Regions from separate parts of the Marinomonas phycocola genome, predicted to be linked through region 2. Evidence: predicted binding sites of a transcription regulator. Region 2 holds the regulator's gene; each other region holds the start of a gene.
What was found. Region 2 encodes sigma-54, which starts transcription at its own class of promoters, with help from an activator protein. Its sites were predicted from a motif close to TGGCACNNNNNTTGCTNT; they were not measured.
Positions count from the first base shown of each region.

Region 1: ACMUMJ_RS03330 (circularly permuted type 2 ATP-grasp protein) is a predicted target of sigma-54. The motif match lies at 2,077-2,094, and genes of this name have one in related genera.
Region 3: ACMUMJ_RS05520 (amino acid ABC transporter substrate-binding protein) is a predicted target of sigma-54. The motif match lies at 4,019-4,036, and genes of this name have one in related genera.

Region 1 is NZ_JBLIXL010000003.1:67,522-74,758, reverse strand. It holds gene ACMUMJ_RS03335 (alpha-E domain-containing protein) at 1-475, opposite strand, end outside; gene ACMUMJ_RS03330 (circularly permuted type 2 ATP-grasp protein) at 477-1,931, opposite strand; gene folE (GTP cyclohydrolase I FolE) at 2,174-2,851, opposite strand; gene ACMUMJ_RS03320 (phospholipase A) at 3,283-4,269, opposite strand; gene ACMUMJ_RS03315 (putative bifunctional diguanylate cyclase/phosphodiesterase) at 4,289-6,703, opposite strand.
Region 2 is NZ_JBLIXL010000001.1:277,172-284,408, reverse strand. It holds gene lptA (lipopolysaccharide transport periplasmic protein LptA) at 1-54, shown strand, start outside; gene lptB (LPS export ABC transporter ATP-binding protein) at 54-779, shown strand; gene ACMUMJ_RS01375 (RNA polymerase factor sigma-54) at 854-2,335, shown strand; gene ACMUMJ_RS01370 (PTS sugar transporter subunit IIA) at 2,353-2,808, shown strand; gene ACMUMJ_RS01365 (HPr family phosphocarrier protein) at 2,811-3,080, shown strand; gene mgtE (magnesium transporter) at 3,105-4,457, shown strand; gene yjgA (ribosome biogenesis factor YjgA) at 4,464-4,994, shown strand; gene ACMUMJ_RS01350 (carbon-nitrogen hydrolase family protein) at 5,034-5,861, opposite strand; gene ACMUMJ_RS01345 (YhdP family phospholipid transporter) at 5,868-7,237, opposite strand, start outside.
Region 3 is NZ_JBLIXL010000005.1:80,685-87,921, reverse strand. It holds gene ACMUMJ_RS05535 (hydrogen peroxide-inducible genes activator) at 30-935, shown strand; gene recG (ATP-dependent DNA helicase RecG) at 976-3,054, shown strand; gene ACMUMJ_RS05525 (Lrp/AsnC ligand binding domain-containing protein) at 3,065-3,541, opposite strand; gene ACMUMJ_RS05520 (amino acid ABC transporter substrate-binding protein) at 4,105-5,127, shown strand; gene ACMUMJ_RS05515 (amino acid ABC transporter permease) at 5,228-6,403, shown strand; gene ACMUMJ_RS05510 (amino acid ABC transporter permease) at 6,413-7,237, shown strand, end outside.

The DNA of each region.
Region 1 (7,237 bases), on a different contig from region 2:
ATTGCCATGTAGCATCACGACTCATGGTTCCTGCTAACAAACCGTTAATGGTTTGGCAGCCTTCAATAATATTATTTAGAAAACTGTGACGCTCAGATCGATTAATGCCTTTCTTAATATTATTTCGGGCGTATATATCAAGTTCGTTAATCAACTCCCACGTTTCTTGTGGCACAACATCCCGCGTTGTTCGAATGTTCTCACGAAGCATTTTTAATGAGGATAGGATTGAACTTGGGTTCGTATCATCCTCTAACATAAACTTCAGTACATTTTTTTCATCTTGAACTTTATAACGTTCATGAAAAAGTTCTGTATTACTGTTAATTTTAACTAGGTTGTACCAGCTAATATCCACGCCTTTCGGTAAGTCATACAGCATGTTGTCATACACGCTGACTAAGCGAGCAATATTTTCTACACGCTCTATGTAACGTGCGCTCCAATAAATACGTTCAGCTACTCTAGACAACATATTATTCAGCCTCCAAATCAACAATCCAAGTGTCTTTACTACCACCACCTTGAGATGAGTTCACAACTAGAGAACCTTTTCTCATAGCAACACGCGTTAAGCCTCCCGTTGTTACATAGGTATCTTTGCTTTGCAAAATAAAAGGCCTGAGGTCTAAATGTCTTGGCTCAATTTGCCCCTTACCTATTAAAGTAGGTGAGGTTGATAGCTTCAATGTCGGTTGTGCAATGTAATTTCTTGGATTTGATTTTATCAAATCAGCAAACAAGGCTTGCTCTTTCTTCGTTGAATGTGGCCCGACCAACATGCCATAACCACCTGATTCATTAGCGGGTTTAACAACCAACTTATCCAAGTTCGCTAAAACGTATTCTTGTTGTTCAGGATCTTCACATAAAAAAGTTTCTACATTGGCAAGAATAGGTTCTTCATCAAGGTAGTACTTAATGATTTCTGGGACATAGGCGTACACCACTTTATCGTCCGCTACACCAGCGCCAGGAGCATTTGCTAAAGCAACATTGCCTTTTTGCCACGCTCTCATCAAACCAGGAACACCCAAAACAGAATTAGGATCAAATGCTTCAGGATCAATAAACAAATCGTCAATACGACGATAAATCACATCTACTCGCTCCGGACCTGCAATGGCCTTCATGTAAACACAATCATCATCACCGACAAATAAATCACTGCCTTCGACCAACTCTGCACCCATTTGTTGCGCTAAAAAAGCATGTTCAAAATACGCAGAGTTAAAAATCCCAGGAGTTAGGACGACAATTTCAGGTACCTCAATATCACGAGGAGAAAGCGCTGCCAACATATCAAACAATTTAGACGTGTAGTCATCAACCGGTAAAATGTTGTCGTTTTCAAACAACTCAGGTAAAACACGCTTGGTAATCGCTCTATTCTCAAGCATGTATGACACACCCGAAGGCACTCGAAGATTATCTTCTAAGACATAAAACTTACCATCACCTGCACGCACCAAATCTGTACCGCAAACATGAGCCCAAACACCAAAAGGAGGCGAAATACCAACACATTCGGGTCTGAAGTTTTTAGAATCTTTGATGATGTACTCAGGAATGATGCCATCTTTAATAACATTCTGATCATGATATAAATCATTAATAAAAAGGTTTAACGCTTTCAAACGTTGTTTTAAACCGGCCTCTGCTATTTTCCATTCAGCGGCAGAGATAGTTCTAGGAATAATGTCAAAAGGCCACGCTCTGTCTATATTGCCTTCTTCCGTATAAACAGTAAAACTCACTCCCATCTCTTGAATCGTGGCTTCCGCCATGAGTCTTCTTTTTTCTAACTCTTCAACATCTAATGAAGATAAATAATTAACTAACTTTTCAGACGGTACTCTAGGTGACTTTTCTTCAGTAATTAGTTCATCAAAAAAATTATTTGAATCGTAATCTTTCCAGTTTATTTCCATACCTCTTAGCCCTCTTTTGTATGACTGCATCAGGCTCGCGCCTACACGGCACATCACTTTTTATTTATTCACACTATTCATGATTTTTATAATAACTATCTCATATTTTTGACATAATCAACTTAATTATCTCATTGATTTATATAAAGCAATTATCAGGCCATAGCCTAAATTCGATAAAAGTCAAAAAAAAAGCCCTAAAAGGGCCTTTTTTTATACAAAAGAACACAAATAACGATTATTTACCTTGCCAAAAATTCAGCCCTTGTTTTATCGCTGGATTTAAACAAACCGCCTAAAGCCGTTGTTTGAGTTGAAGAGCTAGCATCCATAACCCCTCTCGCTTTAACGCAATAATGCGTTGCAATGATGCTCACAGCAACATTGTCTGTTTCTAAAAGTGCTTGTAATGTTACCAAAATCTGCTGTGTCAAACGTTCTTGAACCTGTGGTCTCTGCCCAAAAAACCGAACAATGCGATTAATTTTAGACAAGCCGATAATTTTATCTTTCGGCAGATACGCCACTTTAGCCATCCCATCAATAGTGACAAAATGATGCTCACACGTACTTGTAAAACTGATGTCACACACCTTTACCATTTCATCGACTTTCATTTTATTATCAATGACGGTAATTTTAGGAAATTGTCCGTAATCCAACCCTGAAAAAATTTCTTTCACGTACATTTTTGCAATGCGATGAGGTGTTTCAGCTAAACTATCATCCGATAAATCTAAACCTAACGTTGTTACGACATCTTCAAACGCATGTTTAATACGCTGGTATTTTTCTTCCGATGTTAAACCATTATCAATCATAGGCGTTTCAAGCCCATGCTCGATCAAAGCATCTCTTACTTTCAATGCTTCAGCAGACGGTACAACGGGATGAAGGTTAGTAAGACTAGCTGTTTGCATATTCTATTTCCTAACAAAACTGTAATTTGGCATGACATCAAATCAACAATATGAAATGAGACTTTGCATATTGTACCGTTGAAACCGATTTGAATTCACCTTATTCTACAAGACGTCACCCTCTGTTAGATAAATACTTGTTATTTATTGATTCCATATGGAGAAAATGCGTTTTTATTTCAACTTTTCTGGTATTGATTCGCCGCGTTACTGTCAGAACCATCGAAACTGCACCTAAGCGATGTTTAACACATTGTGGCACTCTAATCATAGATAAACAAAAAAAGCGCCTCTGCCGATTCTAAAGCAAATTCTGCCTTGTATGAAATTCACTTTACACAAGAATAAAAAATCGTATAAAGACAAACTTTTTCGATGTCATACGATAAGTAAATAAGGTGGAAAGTTATTTTTAAGAAAGAGGGAAACACTTATAACCAATTCGTCAAAGTCACGCCGATACCCAAACTTTGCGTTCTATGATTGTAATCAAGTAAAGATTGTCCATATCCGTTATAGTACTGAACATATCCTCTTATTTTACCCCACGCAGGAAAAGTAAACCCCAACTGAATCGATCCTTTATTATCAGAACGTAGGTTATTTCTTACTATCGCATCCACTGTATAGTTATCGATCACATGAACAACACTTAACTCTCCATACCCTAAGTATCGCTCTATGTTAGGGTTATCATCTTCTTCACGACTTTCAGGAATTCGGTACCAAGGGCTTAGTGATACAACGGTATTTTCATACTCAAAAATAAAATTCGCAAACACTCGGTTCCATGACCTTGAAAAAGGCTCCACTCGACCATTTGATTGGTGATTTATACCTAAGCTCACGTATTTAGGAAAAAAGTCACTCGTCCCTTTCACTTCATACAATAAGAAAGCTTCGGGTTCATGATTGGTATCACGAAAAGGTGCTGAAATATCTGAATTATAAGCCTGCCAATAAGCCTGTTGTGTATAAGCAAACCATAGGCTCGTATCAGTATTTAAAATATTTGCGATAACAGGGAATTTTAAACTCAATTGAAACTTAAATTCAATACTGTTCAAACTTTCATCTGGAATCGTTGATTCTGATTGATTACGTGCATTTGGATTATGGGTATAGGCAATCGGTAAAAAATAATTAGGTCTGTGGGGTGTAATGACAAAAGGATTTGACGTGGTCGCTCTTTCCCTACGCATTCTCTGTTCAATAAAGCCTTCCGCTTGTTTTGCTCGCTCAGTGATAGAAAGCGGCTTTTCAGGCTCATCACCTAAATTACTTAAAGCAGGAATCAGAGTTCCCTCTACAAATGACGCTTCTTTTTGAATGTCGTTTCCTGAATAGTTATTAGTTTGCGCATAGCTAGGGAACATAAACACTAAACTGAAAACACCACAAGCCAATTGATACTTCATTTAACGTAAACGCCTTCTCTTATTGTTTAATTGAATGTATTTTACTGGTATTAATATTCTCGACAAAAACCTGTGCTGGAACAGGAAAGCCAAAATAATATCCTTGGAAACAATGACAGTCCATCTGTTGTAATTGAAGATAATGCATTTCGGTTTCCACACCTTCAGCAATGACTTCTATGCCTAACGCTTCCGCCATCGCAATAATAGCGGCAATAATGGCGGCGTCACTGCTATCTACTAATAAATCTCTTACAAAAGACTGGTCGATTTTTAATCGACTAATTGGCAATGTTTTCAAGTATTTAAGTGAAGAGTAGCCCGTTCCGAAATCATCAATCGATAAGAAAACTCCCAAGTCCCTAATCTTATTCATTTTCTTACGACTTACCGTTAAATCACCTAGCAGCATACTTTCAGTGATTTCTAAATCAATATACTTAGGTAATACAGCATATTTCATCAGTAGCATTTCTAAAGCAACAAGAAATTCTGCTTGCTGGAACTGTATAGTGCTTACATTAATAGACAGCCTCCAATGTGGCTGCCAAACCCCTTCTTTAATCCACTTGGATAACTGTCTAAAGGATTCTTCCATTACCCAGTCCCCAATCTCAGTAATAAGACCAATCTCTTCTGCGATAGGTATAAACACGTCAGGGGGCGTAAAAGAACCATCCGCTCGTGGCCAGCGAATCAGTACCTCGGCACCTATACAAGACCCATCAAATGCATTTTGAGGCTGGAAATACAATTCAAATTCTTTATTTTCAATGGCATCGTGTAACGATTTATCCATTGCCATGCGCTCATCGCTCATTGCCTGCATTTCAGGAGAATAGAAACGGTAAGTATTTCGTCCTGCGTCTTTAGCTTTATACAGAGCCGTATCCGCTTGCTTTAATAACAGAGTCGCATCTGGTTTAACAGAATCAAAAATAGTAATTCCGATACTGACGGTGATATGTAATTCGTGAAAACCTACTTTCTTAGGCATGGAACAGACATTGTTTATCTCTTGAGCAAATACCGTTATTTTTTCTGATATTTGCTCCGGTGTTCCTTCAATATGTGGCCATAACACAACAAATTCATCACCACCAAGACGGGCTGTTACAATTTTATTGCGGGCGATATTTTCTAAATCTGTCGCCACCAAGCGCAATAGATTGTCTCCTATATTGTGGCCTAAAGAGTCATTAATGTTTTTAAATCGGTCCAAATCTAAAAAGAATAACGCACCTGTAGTTTGTGTGTTTTTATTTCCTTTCCCAAACCCTTCTAACCTATCCAACAAATATCGTCTATTGGGAAGTTGAGTTAAAGGGTCATAAAACGCTAAACGGTTAATGCGATCTTCAGCCTCTTTTCTTGCAGAAATATCACGAACCAGCAATAAAACTTCTACTTTATGTTGTAGCATGTATTTAATCAGTCGGATTTCAACAGGGACTTTAATACCATTATCTGATAAATAGTGCGTTTCTAATGTCAATGGTTGATCTAACGCGAGCGAACTCAGCAGATCATTGAACGACTCCCAATCTTTAGCTGTATGAAACTCTCCCATATAGCTTCCTAATAAGCGCTCTTCAGAACGCCCGATAAGTGTTTCACTGGCTTTATTCACAAGGCAAATTTTGCCATCTTCCTCAACCAAGAAAATGGCATCACCTGCGTGCGCAATAATCGCCTTGGTATGTACAATGTTATACTCCAGAGCAACATGAGTATCTGAGAGTTTTTGCCAAACACTAATAAAAACTCGGCTTAATTCACCCAGTTCATCATTTTCATGGCCAAGAGGAATAAGATTAGGCAGAGAGTCAACAGACTTTCTACTGGATTCAGATAGCAATATTGTTAGGTTTTGAAGTGGTCTTGTCACCAAATAGTAGAAAAACAATGAAATTAACGATGCTAATAAAATGTCTTTGATTAACGACCCAAGCAGAAGAAGTGCATTTTGTGACAATACCTCTTCAATTAAGTGCTCTCTGTTAGGTGTTAAAATAATTTTCCCTAGAATGATGTTTCTGTCTTCATATCTAAGAACCAGCTCAAACTGATCAATACTAGGTAGTAACCAATTGGCCATTTCGCTGTAAAAACGAGGCGGGTTACTCTCAACTGAGCTAGAAGCAAACAGATTACCATCTTCATCTAACATTTCAGCTTTTAGTAAGTATTTATTCTGCATCAAGCCATCCATTTGCTGCTGAGCAAGGACCTGGTCTATACGAAAAGCGGCTTGAGTTGCAGGTTTTTCTATTACAGATAAAAGCGCATTAAATTCTTGAGTAATGAATTCACGACTGGAAGATAAATTAGAAGAAAATGTAACGGCACTCACAACAAGACTTAATACCACCGCCAATAAAAGTGTAGCACCAGCCTGTTTACCAAATAATGAGCCTGTGAAAGCAAACTGCAACCTGTTCCCCTCTTTCGTAGAAAAAGACTTATTTTCTCAGATAGATTATTCAAAAGCACTTCGTTTTATAGAAAAGTTATAACTTTATCGAAAAATTCCATATTCAAATTAACCCGTATCTTAAAAAATCAAAGCCATGCATAAAAAACAGCATGATTTAGACGTTATAACATGTGTCTATAATATAGATTATATTATATAGAAGATAGGATGGCGACGCACCGATCACCTATGTCTTTGAGTACAGTCAGGGAAGGTGCGAATAAGCCCTCTTGTCTCAGCATGTGGATAAAAGCCGGCTATTCGAGGCGAGTATCGAATGTGAATAGCTGGCCTATTTTCGAGATACTCAACAAAGAATACTGGCTTTTAGACCATGCCCTGCGGGTCTTTCAGAGAAAACGTCACATTTCGTTACGACTCTTTGAAAGGTATTAACATTCCTGCAGAATCGTGTCTTATTTGACGGTTTCTCTGCAAGACTGAGTCTTAGTAGACTTATTCGCACCTTCCCTAGGCACTTGTTCTCATATT
Region 2 (7,237 bases):
AACTCTGGCCGAGTTAATATGACCTTAACACCACAGACAAAAGAAGCACAATAATGGCATTACTAGAAGCAAAAAATCTTGCCAAAAGCTACAAGAAACGACCTGTGGTAATCGATGTTTCTCTCTCTGTCGAGTCAGGCCAAGCGGTTGGGCTCTTAGGGCCAAACGGAGCAGGTAAAACAACCTGTTTTTATATGATTGTTGGTATGGTAAAAAACGATGCAGGTGAAATTTTAATTGACAGAGAGCCTGTCACACACTTAGCAATGCACTCGCGAGCTCAAAAAGGCATTGGCTATCTTCCTCAAGAAGCATCCATATTTCGTAAAATGTCTGTAGAAGATAACATCCACGCTATTTTAGAAACAAGAAAGGATTTGAATACAAGTCAACGTAAAAAAGAACTTGAAAAGTTACTGGAAGAATTCCACATCACACACATCAAAAAAAACCTAGGAATGGCACTTTCTGGTGGAGAACGCCGACGAGCTGAAATTGCTAGAGCGTTGGCAACCAACCCAAAGTTCATTTTACTTGACGAGCCCTTCGCGGGCGTCGATCCTATTTCCGTTGGCGATATCAAACAAATAATTAGACAACTGCAAGATAGCGGCATTGGCGTACTCATTACAGACCATAATGTTAGGGAAACATTAGATATTTGCGATAAAGCCTACATAGTAGGAAATGGTCATATTATTGCATCTGGCGATGCAGAGACTATTATTAATAACGATCAAGTAAAAAAGGTTTATTTAGGAGAGAACTTCCGTCTTTAGTCTTTTAATTTTCCCTAAAAAGGGAGTACTATGCATAACTCGTTCCAACATAACCACACAAAAAGCGTTTCTATATGAAGCAGTCTCTACAATTGAAAATGGGTCAGCAACTGACCATGACACCACAGTTGCAGCAAGCAATACGCTTATTGCAACTTTCTACCATCGACTTACAACAAGAAATTCATGAATTCCTTGAATCGAACCCATTATTAGAAATTGATGATGAAGAAAATGCATCTGAATCTACTCAAAACGAATTAAACTCAGAATCGGATCAAAAAAAACAAGAAGACTTAAACCATCAAAATCAAGAAGAAGCCAAACTTGAATCTGAATGGACAGACAATATCCCTGAAGAGTTGTCTATCGATAGCTCTTGGGAAGATACATTTCAAAGCTCAGCAGCTGTTTCTGATTCTCAAAGTTTTGAAGGTGATTTTGACTTCGAAAGTCGAAACTCTGCTGCGGAAAGTATACAAGACCATCTAATCTGGCAATTAAATCTCACAACAATGTCAGATAGAGACCTTGAAATAGCTTATTCTTTTATAGAAAGCGTGCAACCTGATGGCTACCTGAGCACACCTATTAATGAAATATGGGTGTCCTTACAAGAGCACATTGACGATCTGGAAGAAGACGAGATTCTTGCTGTCCAACACAGACTTCAGCGCTTTGATCCTATTGGGGTATGCTCTGTTGATTTAAGAGAGTGTTTATTAGTTCAGCTAGAAGCTTACTCAGCACACCCTCTATACAAAAACACCCGTCTGGTTGTTGATCAGTACTTACACCTTTTAGGAAACAGAGACTTTGCTCAGCTTTGCCGACGAGCAAAACTCAAAGAAGACACCTTAAAAGAAGTCATTCAACTTATTCAACAACTCAATCCACGCCCAGGAAGCCTGATCGACGTAGATGATACAGATTATGTCATTCCGGATGTATCGGTGAAAAAGAAAAATGGTGTGTGGCAAGTAGAACTCAATAATGATGCATTGCCTCCAGTGAAAATCAATAAAGCCTATTCCACTATTGCGAGCACACTCAAAAACACCGAAGATGCAACGTACATAAAAAACTCCTTACAAGAAGCCAAGTGGTTTATTAAAAGCCTTCAAAGCCGAAATGAAACACTGTTAAAGGTAGCGAGTTGCATCGTAAAAAAACAAATAGACTTTTTTGAACTCGGTGAAGAAGCAATGAAGCCAATGGTTTTACATGATGTTGCCGAGGAAGTCGGCATGCATGAATCCACGATTTCCCGAGTTACAACACAAAAATACATGCATACACCAAAAGGAATCTTCGAGCTAAAATACTTTTTCTCTAGCCATGTAAACACCGCATCAGGTGATGGATGCTCATCAACAGCAATTAGAGCAATGATTAAAAAACTGGTTGCGGATGAACCCGCAAAAAAACCGTTAAGCGACAATAAATTAGCCACTATACTGGAAGAACAAGGCATAAATGTAGCAAGACGAACTGTTGCAAAATACAGAGAAGCAATGAATATTCCACCATCAAATGAAAGAAAACGTTTAGTTTAATTTTGGATTAAAGACTCATGTCACTTATCACTATGTTAAAACCGGAACTTGTTCTGGCAAAACAAAATATAGTTAGTAAAAAGCGAGCCCTAGAAAGCATCGCCAACGCGGTATCCGATAGATTGCATTGCGATAAAAATGCCATATACAGCGGTTTATTATCAAGAGAGAAACTCGGAAGCACAGGCATTGGCGAGGGCATTGCCATCCCCCATTGCCGTTTAGAATCCGCTAACCATGCTGCTATTTTAATCATGTCTTTGGAAAGTCCTATTGATTTCGACTCTATTGACCGTAAACCAGTAGATTTAATTTTCGCACTAATTGTGCCTCCGAATGAGTGCGATGCACATCTTTCGACACTTGCACAAATTGCGCAGTTGGCCCAATCTCCTAATGGCTTAAACTCATTAAGAGAAACACAAACCAATGAATCATTATTTGTAGCGTTCGAAAAATTACTACAAGGATAATTATGCAAGAACAATCTATTACTATCATCAATAAGTTAGGCTTGCATGCTAGAGCGGCAGGTAAACTAGTAGAAACAACGTCTCGGTTTGGTTGCGACATTACCATTGAAAAAGACGGTCGCAATGTCGACGGAAAAAGCATTATGGCAATGATGATGTTAGCGGCAGGCAAAGGAACTGAGATTACGATTAAAGCCAATGGTGACGATGAAGATAATGCATTGGTAGCGATCATTGATCTTATCAACAATCGTTTTGGTGAAGAAGAGTAGATTTTTACCTAAGAAAAAGAAAACATGTCTAAGCAAGAAACTTTAAAGCATTTAAAAACCGTTACAGCGTCTTTAGAAGCTGGCACTACTTCTCAGATACGTTATCTACTTAATGGCGCACTTCCTGCTCAGGATGTAGCTCGCCTATTAGAATCCTCTCCTCCAAAAGAAAGGCAACTTCTCTGGGACTTTGTCGATGATGAAAATGAAGGAGAAATCCTACAGTATTTAACAGAAGACGTTAGTATCCCCTTTTTAAAAAAAATGGATACCAAACAACTTCTCGCTGTATCAGAAAAGTTTGAAACCGATGATCTTGCAGACATTCTTCAACACCTACCAGAAACCATTGTTACAGAAGTGCTGGCATCCATGTCAGCACAAGACCGCTCTAGAGTCGAAACACTATTAAGCTATCCAGAAGACTCTGCCGGCGGCTTAATGAATACCGATACGATAACAATCCGCCCCAACATTACCGTAGACATTGCCTTTCGCTTCTTAAGAAGACACAACAAACTCCCAGACATGACGGACAATTTATTAGTCGTAAGTCGGTCTGATCGATTTTTAGGAACACTTCCACTCACTAAATTACTTGTCGCAGACATTAACTCAACCATTCGTGAAATAATGGATACGGAAACAACCATTATTACAGCCAATACTTCATCAAGCGAAGTCGCCCAACTATTCGAAAAATTAGATTTAGTCTCAGCTCCAGTAATCGATGAAAAGAACGGTAAACTATTAGGCCGAATAACAATAGATGACGTAGTTGACGTTATACGAGACGAAGCAGAGCACTCCATGCTAAGCATGGCAGGTCTTGATGATGACGAAGACACCTTCGCCCCTGTAATGAAAACAACCAGACGAAGAGCCGTTTGGCTAGGCATTAACTTAATTACCGCATTTATTGCCTCTTATGTTATAGGCCTTTTTCAAGGCACATTAGACCAAGTCGTTGCCCTAGCCATCCTGATGCCCATTGTTGCCAGTATGGGGGGTATCGCTGGCTCACAAGTTCTTACATTAGTGATACGGGGGATCGCATTAGGACAGATTGGATCGACAAATACACGTTGGTTATTAAACAGAGAAATCATTGTTGGCGTGCTAAATGGCATACTCTGGGCCACAGTTGTAGCCATATTAACTGCATTCTGGTTTGACAACTTCAAGATAGCCTATATTATAGCTGGCGCAATCATTATTAACCTTTTGTTTGCCGCTATGACAGGTACACTTTTGCCAATAGCATTGAATCGCCTTGGAATTGACCCAGCCCTTGCAGGAAGCGTGATCTTAACCACAATAACAGATGTAGTGGGATTCCTTTCCTTTCTTGGATTAGCAACAATATTTCTTATTTAGGTTAACATGACAGAATTCGAACAGTTAGAAGACGACGAAAACTACAAAAGTAAAACTCAGATAAAAAGAGAAGTAGAAGCCTTACAAGTAATTGGTACTAAATTACTTGCTTTGAGTAAACAGCAACAGTTAAAAGTTGAGATGTCAGAAACATTGCGTGCAGCTCTTTTAGAGGCCACTCGAATAAAACAACGAGAAGCAATGCGCAGACACATGCAATACATTGGTCGCATTATGCGCAATGAAGATCATGAAGCTATTGCAGCAAGAATTGCTTTGTTTGACAGCTCATCAGCCGCTCATAACAAATTATTTCACTCTTTAGAAAGTCAAAGGGATTCTTTAATTGGAGAAAATAGCGCGACTGAAGTGCAAAAATATTTAAAAGAAAACCCAAGCATCGATATTCAGCACTTTAGACAGCTTGTTAGACAGTCAATAAAGGAACTTGCTGAAGGTAAAAAAACATCTGCTCGCAAAAAACTGTTTAAATATCTGCGTGAAATAAAAGAAACAAAATTAGGTATTAATCTGTAAACGCATTTAAATATCACTAGGAATGTACTTACGAGATAGTTAAATAAAACGTCTATGTTCTAACACTGGCATAGACGTTTTGCATTCTAAAATACGATTCGTATCTATCTCAACATACAAGTTATCTGGGACATTCTCTAATTGTCCAAGATTCTCTCCCCAGGGCGAATAACACACACTATGACCATAAGTTTGTCTAATTTTTGTATGATAACCGCATTGGTTCACCCCTAACAAAAACACTTGATTTTCTATCGCTCGTGATTGCAATAAAACGTCCCAATGGGCCTCACCCGTCACATAAGTAAATGCCGCAGGAACCACTATTAACTCAGCCCCCATTTCAACCAAGATGCGAAATAACTCAGGGAAGCGCAAGTCATAGCAAATAGACAAACCTACTTTTACCCCATCAACATCGATTACAACGGGCGTTAGATCCCCCGGCTCAATAAAATCAGATTCTTTATACTTCCCTACACCATCAGAGACATTGACATCAAACAGATGAATCTTGTCATAACGTGCACACAAACCAGAAATAGGGGAAAAAACCAAACAAGACTGCCTTACTCTTTTTCCTTGCACAACACTGCCATTAGGCCTTGCTAAAGAAGGGTGTGAGCCGAGAATAATCCAAACAGAGTTCTGTTGAGATAACGCGGTTAACGTTGCATAAATTTCATCTTGAACCTGCTCTTGCTCAACCAGTACCCTCATGTTCTTCCCATCAAACAAGAGTGCATTTTCAGGTAAAACAATTAATTGAGAGCCCGCTTCAACGGCATTGATAATACGTAATTTAATTTCAGCTAAATTCGTCCTCCAATCTGAACCACTGGTCAATTGAACTGCACATAACTTCATTTTAAATTACCTTTGTATTGGTTGATACTTGATTGTTTTTATCTCGGGATCATCAAAAGAGCCTTTTACTTCATACTGAACACTGGTCACTTTCGACAGCTGATCTCCTATCAACTTATCTGTAATAAATAACAACCCAGCCACTTGTGGTGCACCCAAAAGAAGACCTGCAATGGGTAAACTGTTGCCCAATGGAAAACTCGCTGTAAGCCTTTCATCAAGAGTCTCAGTTATCAAGTTTGCCTCACCCGCAAGAACAAACTCTGCGGTTGGAGAGCTAATCTCTATTGGCGATGCTGTATTTACAATACCATCTTTTAAAGAGAGCCCTCCTTTAAAAGTGTCGTATGTCAAACCTGGTTCATACACATCCGTAAAATCAAGAGCAAGTCGACGGGCTAACGCATTAATATTAAAAATGCCCAATGCTTTCAAAAATGGAGGCAAGCGATCAATTTGAGTAAATTTACCTTTTTTAGCATTAAACACAATGCGACCAGATACTGACTCTTTATCAAAATAAAGAGGATGCCCCAACCAACTCAAATTCACATCAACACTGTATTCTTTTGATGTTAAAAACGGTGTGGGCGCAAATTTTCTGGTGAGCTCTGCCGCATCTCCCCCTTCGATAGAAATAACCAATTCCACATTTGAACGTCCATCTTGATCTTGCCAAAACAAACTGCCGCTGAAATGCCCTTTCGAAAGCTTTGTCGTAATAGGCTGGACCCTTACTCGATGCCCTTCATTAATTAAAGACATCGCCCAGTCTCCGTAACTCGCTCCATTGTAAATAAGCTCATCAACCTGAACATCGATGTTAGGGACCTGTGACGCTTTAATAGGTGACTTTTTAGCGTCTTCAGCATCATTGGACTCAGGAGAAGACCAATTAATATACCCTGCGTGTAATAGGTATTTATTGTCTGTTTTACTCAACTTTATATTGGCCTCATCAGAATCTATTTGAAATACTTCAGGGGCAATTAAACGATCATAAGACAATTTAACATTATGAAAATCATTTGAATCATTTATCAATACAGCGTCTGCTATAAACTGAATTTGATTCAGCCAGCTCGGGATCTCTACAACCTCCCTTGATGTAACATTATCAACGTCATTAGCGTATTTTCCATAAGCGCTCAACCAATCAGAAAAATTCACAAATGGTAACTGGCCTATTAAATTGAAACCGGGTTCAATTTTATCCACTAAAGGACGATTTGAACCAACCAGCAGTTCCCCCCCATTAATTTCACTGTCTTTTACTTTAAATCGAGTACGAACCAATTCATCATATTGCATCGTTACAACAAACTCTTGTTCAGCACCAAAAAGGCTCAATGAAAAATCTTTTATCTCCTCATCTG
Region 3 (7,237 bases), on a different contig from region 2:
GCAATGAACTAATTGAAGGTAAAAACGCAATGACATTAACCGAATTGAAATACATCGTAATGCTTGCAGATGAGCAACATTTTGGCCGTGCGGCAGAAAGGTGCAATGTTTCTCAACCGACATTAAGTGTCGCTGTTAAAAAATTAGAGGACGAATTGGGGACAGCAATTTTTGAACGAAGCAAAAATTCAGTATACATCACCCCACTTGGTGACCAGATTATTCGCCAAGCAAAAAAAGTACTGGAACAAGCTAATGTTATTAAAGAGCTGGCCGCATCAGGCAAAAACCAATTAAAAGGCCCTCTAAAAGCCGGCGCAATTTACACCATTGCACCCTATTTATTTCCTCATATTATCCCGTCTTTACATGCATTAACGGACGGTATGCCACTAATGATTGAAGAGAATCTCACCGAGAACCTCAGGCCAAAATTACGTAATGGTGAGCTTGATGCCATTATCGTCGCGCTGCCATTCAAAGAGCCTGACGTTGTTACTCAATCGATTTATGAGGAAGAGTTTGTTGTACTTATGCCCAAAAGCCACCCTTGGACAAAGTTGCACCATATTCATACAGATCAATTGAGCACAGATAATTTATTGGTCTTAGGTAAAGGCCACTGTTTTAGTGATCAGGTAATGGAAGCGTGTCCCATTTTAAACGAAGATGAATACGGCTCTGCACGCACAATCGTCAATGGCAGTTCATTGGAAACGATTCGCTATATGGTGGCTTCCGGTTTGGGTGTGACTGTATTACCTAAATCAGCCGTCACTCATATTGACAACAGTTTGCTCGAAATCCGCCCTTTTGCCTCTCCCGTTCCCAAACGAACGGTTGCACTGGCATGGCGTGTCAGTTTCCCTAGACCAAAAGCCATTGAAGCATTAAGTCAATCCATTAAAGATGCGTGTCAAAAACTGTCTTTATAATATCGATCTCTAGAACAACGACTGTCAGTAGGATGCATTTATGTCAAGTTTAGAAACCATTCCCGTCACCGAATTAAAAGGCGTAGGAAGTGCCGTGGCGGAAAAGTTATCTAAGCTACATATCCACAGCCTACAAGATTTGATTTTCCATTTACCAATACGCTATCAAGACAGAACGAAGCTGGTTCCAATTGGGCGCCTTCATCTTGGAGACGAAGTCGTGATCGAAGGTGAGGTCACACAATGCGATGTTGCCATGGGTAAGCGGCGAAGCCTTTTATGTCGTGTTAAAGATCAGACTGGCAGCATCATGCTGCGCTTCTTCCATTTTACCGCAGCACAAAAAAAACAGTTTGAGTCAGGAAAGTCCATTCGTTGCTTCGGCGAAGTAAAGCGGGGAAGCACAGGATTCGAAATGTTCCACCCTGAATACACATTAAGCAATGAATTCGAGCCACACACCGATAAAACGCAATTGACGCCGATTTATCCTTTAACAGAAGGGTTAACTCAACTCAAAATTCGTGCTTTCTGTGAGCAGGCTCTTGAGCGCTTAACGCCTTATAATTTAACCGAATGGCTACCTGAAGCAATACGCGTTCAGTTTCAGCTCCCACCGCTCATTGATTCTGTCCGTTATCTACACCAACCACCGACCGATGCAGATACCGCATTACTAGCATCAGGTAAGCATCCAGCTCAGCTCAGACTGTCTTTTGAAGAATTACTTGCTCATCAACTCAGCTTGGTGAATAAAAAACAGCAGGCAAAATTAGAGCGATCGTCTGTAATTTCAGAAAGAGGTGATGTCTTTGATCGGCTCATTGCCAGTCTTCCGTTCGATCCAACCAATGCTCAACAACGTGTATTTCAAGAAATTATGCACGATTTAGCATCCGGCCATCCTATGTTGAGATTGGTTCAAGGGGACGTTGGATCAGGAAAAACGCTCGTTGCAGCAATGGCCGCCTCCACCTTTATTCAAAAAGGGTTACAGATTGCCATCATGGCACCCACAGAGATACTCGCAGAGCAGCACTTTATCAATTTTAAGCAATGGTTCGAACCTTTGGGCATTTCAGTCGCCTGGTTAGTCGGCAAGCTCAAAGGTAAAGCAAGAGCAACTCAATTAGAAAGCATTGCAAACGGTGACGCATTAGTCGTGGTTGGCACTCACGCATTGTTCCAAGAAAGCGTTCACTTTCACAACCTATCTCTCGCTATTATTGATGAACAACATCGATTTGGGGTACACCAGCGGATGGCTTTACGAGAAAAAGGCATGGATGGATTGCTACAACCTCATCAATTGATTATGACTGCCACCCCCATCCCTAGAACCTTAGCCATGTCTGCTTATGCGGATTTAGACTGTTCAATCATTGATGAATTACCTCCAGGTAGAACACCGGTAACGACGATTGTTGTGTCTGATCAAAGACGTAATGAAGTGATTGACAGAGTGAAAGCCTCTTGTAAGGAAGGAAAACAAGCGTATTGGGTATGCACACTGGTGGAAGAATCAGAGGCCCTACAATGTCAGGCAGCAGAAGACACCGCAATCATGCTGTCAGAGCAGTTAGAAGACGTATCAATCGGTTTGGTTCATGGTCGCTTAAAGCCACAAGAAAAAGCCGATATTATGACCAAATTCAAACAAGGGAACATTCAATTATTGGTTGCCACAACCGTCATTGAAGTCGGTGTTGATGTGCCGAATGCCAGCCTAATGGTCATTGAAAACCCTGAAAGGTTGGGACTAGCGCAATTGCATCAACTAAGAGGCCGAGTAGGCCGAGGCCAAGCAGCGAGCCATTGTGTACTGCTTTATAAAACACCTTTAAGCCAGCATGGAAAAGAACGTTTGTCCATTATGAGAGAAACATCCGATGGGTTTAAAATTGCAGAAAAAGATTTAGAAATACGTGGGCCAGGAGAACTGTTAGGATCACGCCAAACAGGACTGATGGAGTTCAAAGTAGCAGATTTACAACGAGACAAGGCAATATTAGAGCAAGTACAAAGTGCTGCTTTGTTAATGCATCAATCGCATCATGATCATATTGTCCATTTATTGTCTCGTTGGTTACCTGTTCAACAAGATTACTTACGTGTATAAGCAAAACACATTAACGAATATTAACGACCGTTGTGTTTTTTACTTCTTCCATTGCAACGTACGTTCTTGATTCCCTGACATGGGGTAAGGTCAACAGTGTTTCACCTAATAATAGTCGATACGCATCAACATCAGGAACACGTGCTTTCAGCAAATATTCAAAATCACCTGCGATCAAGTGGCACTCTAATACCTCAGGGATTTTGGTCACTGCATCTTTAAACTCATGAAACCCTTCTGGTGATGTTGTTTTTAAGCGAATTTCGACAAATACAAGCAATCCAGCGTCTACTTTGCGCGGGTTTACTAAGGCACAATATCCCGTAATGTAATCATTTCGTTCTAATCTACGAACACGTTCTAGACAAGGCGTTGCACTCAAACCAACACGACTGGCTAATTCCACATTAGACAATCTGCCATTGATTTGTAATTCTCGAAGAATTTTTTTATCGAGCCGATCAAGAGGCTTTGACGAGTTATCCATCGTTAATGGATCTCCTTACAACAAATAAGGTTAAACTGACTCTAAGTATAGGGAGAGAATGTGCAATGGAAAAGCCTCCACTATTCAATACTCACTATTTAGAATTAATATCGTTCATTTAGTTGGTGTCTATGCACCAAAATAGAACTACTCTTATGAGGAATGTACTAAAGAAGTTGCACTTAAATACACTTGTGATCTATCAAAACACAATTTTTTCATTATATCTCAGCACACTGTACACCATTTCAAAATAAATGAAGGCATAGTTTTTTTTAAAGAATACTTTTTAAGTGATTGTATTTATAAATCAATTGGTCACATTTTGCTCTATTTTTATTTTTAATCACAGAAATGCTTACCTAAAATCATATTTTTCCTTGACTACCACGGCTGACCAGCCATTCTATATAGTATATCAGTGGACTTCACAGAATACTCCGCTGAGAAAACACAACAAAAAGAATAACAAAATGCTGGCACAAACTTTGCCTTATAGATTTTGAAAAAATATAAAATAATGTAAATGTTAGCAATTATAAATGGCTTGGGAGTCTCAAATAATGAAATCGAATGTAAGTAAGTTACTTTCTACAGCTGCAATTGCAGTTACTGTTAGTGCTGGTGCAACCGCTGGTACGCTAGATGATGTTAAAGCAAAAGGCTTTATTCAATGTGGCGTAAGTCAGGGCGTTCCAGGTTTCTCTAATGCAGATGACAAAGGTAACTGGACAGGTATCGACGTTGATTCATGCCGTGCAGCCGCTGCAGCCGTTTTTGGTGATGCAACAAAAGTAAAATTCACTCCACTTTCCGCAAAAGAACGTTTCACAGCCCTACAATCTGGTGAAATTGACATCCTTTCTCGTAACACAACTTGGACTTATACTCGAGACTCTTCTTTGGGTCTAGATTTCACTACTGTGAACTTCTACGACGGTCAAGGCTTTATGGCTCGTAAAGATCTAGGTGTTGAATCCGCAACAGACCTAGACGGTGCAACAGTTTGTACTGAGCAAGGTACAACAACTGAATTAAACATGGCTGATTTCTTCCGTAAGAATGGCTTGTCATACGTTCCTGTAATCGTACAGAAAGCAGACGAAGCACTCGCTGCTTATGCATCTGGCCGTTGTGATGTGTTCACAACAGACAAATCAGGTCTTGCTGCACATCGTTCAAAACTCACAGATCCAGATGCACACATAATCCTTCCAGAAACAATTTCTAAAGAGCCTCTTGGCCCTGTTGTTCGCCACGGTGACAACCAGTGGAAAGACGTTGTTACTTGGTCTATTTTCGTTCAAATTAACGCAGAAGAAATGGGCATCTCATCTAAAAATGTTGCTCAAATCAAGTCAAACACCAAAGATCCAGGCATCCGTCGTCTTTTAGGTGCTGAAGGTAATATGGGTGAGCAACTAGGTCTAAGCGCAAGCTGGGCTTACGATGTTATTGCTCAAGTTGGTAACTACGGTGAAAGCTTCGAAAACAACGTAGGTCCTAACACGCCTGTTGGACTACCACGTGGTATTAACAGCCTATGGACTGAAGGCGGTGTATTGTACGCGCCACCAGTTCGTTAATATCTCATATGTTAACCATGGTATCGCACAGCTGCACCTTTGCAGCTGTGCATCTCCCTCCTTTCCACATCTGACGAGCAATTCTTTTGCCTGAACCGAGATGAGCGATAAAACTTCGACTAGTAATGAAAGCTTCTTGAATGATGCTGGCAATCGCGCCCTAATCTTTCAAATAGCACTTTTAGTTTTGGTTGTTTTTATAGGTTATTACCTATTCAGCAATCTTCAAGCTAACTTGGCGAACCGAGGAATATCTACAGGTTTTACTTTCTTAAATGAACCTGCAGGCTTCCCAGTTCTTATTCACTTAATTGAATACACAGAAGCAGACACTTATGGCCGCGCTTTTGTTGTAGCACTACTTAATACCTTTGTAATTTCGTTTATCGGTATTGTTTTAGCGACACTAATTGGTATTGTCATGGGTCTAGCAAGATTATCCAATAACTGGTTAGTCGCTAGATTAGCAACTGTATATATTGAAACCCTGCGAAACATTCCTCTATTACTGCAAATGTTCTTTTGGTATTTCGCTGTATTATCCACTTTGCCGTCACCGAGAAATAGTCTTCTGTTTGGCGACTTTATGCTTAACAAACGTGGCATATATTCTCCAAATCCCATTTTTCAAGATGGTTTTGGGATGGTGATCTTTGGCTTTATAGCTGCAATCGTTGCATCAATTTTCTTGATTGTATGGGCTAAAAAACGCCAAATAAGAACAGGACTATGGTTTCCTGCTTATTGGGCTTCTTTCGGTATTATTGTTGTAGGAACTTTGATTTTCTACTTTATCGCTGGATCTCCACTGGAATTCGACCTACCGCAAAAAAGCCGCTTCAATGTGACAGGTGGTATGGTTCTTCCTCCAGAATTTGTCGCTGTATTAATTGCCTTAGCAACATACACAGGCTCTTTCATTGCAGAGATCGTTCGTGCGGGCATTTTGTCTGTCAATTGGGGACAAACTGAAGCAGCACGCTCATTAGGCTTAGCAGATAGCCTGACACAACGTATGATTGTATTACCACAAGCATTGCGAGTGATCATTCCTCCATTAACTAGCCAATACCTGAACTTAGCGAAAAACTCTTCTTTAGGCGCTGCAATCGCATACCCTGAATTAGTTGCTGTAGTAATGGGAACAACTCTAAACCAAACAGGTCAAGCAATTGAAACCATTGGTTTATGTATGTTGGTATACGGTTCTTTGAGTTTATCCATTTCTCTCTTTATGAACTGGTATAACAAGAAAATGTCATTAACTGAACGATAAGAGGCGAATATGGCGATTATATTTAAACCTTCTCCAAGCTTGCCACCTCCAGTTAATTCAGTAGGTGCTGTGGCTTGGGTAAAACAGAATTTATTATCTTCTCCACTAAACGTTTTCTTGACCTTGTTTAGTGCATATATTCTGTATTTGTTATTACCACCAGTAATTCAATGGGGCCTCATCGATGCAACATGGACCGGCGAGACTAGCCAGGCTTGTAAAGCGGCTGGTGGTGCATGTTGGGCCTTCATAGGTGTTTATTTTGAACAATTTATGTATGGCCTATACCCACCTGAAGAAGTTTGGCGCATTAATGTAGCCGTACTCCTTTTGATTGTTATGGTGGCGGCTTTTGCCGTTAAATCAGTCAACAAGTTATTCCTTTCAATTGCTATTATTGCTGTTTACCCAGTCATTGCTTACATTTTGTTTGCTGGCGGTTCTTTTGGTCTAACTATTGTTGAAACATCTAATTGGGGGGGATTATTTTTAACCACCCTACTCGGTGTTGTTGGTATTGTGGCATCTTTTCCTTTGGGTGTGTTATTAGCCCTAGGCCGACGCTCAAACATGCCAATTGCTAAATCTGTGTGCGTTGTTTTTATTGAAACAATCCGTGCCGTTCCACTCATAACAATCATGTTTATGGCGTCAGTAATGATTCCATTGTTCTTACCTGAAGGCTTGAACTTTGATAAGTTAATGCGTGTAATCATCGGTATCACATTATTCTCAGCAGCTTACATGGCTGAGGTTATTCGTGGTGGCTTACAAGCCATTCCTAAAGGGCAATATGAAGCAGCTGATGCCATGGGTTTAACCTATTGGCAGTCT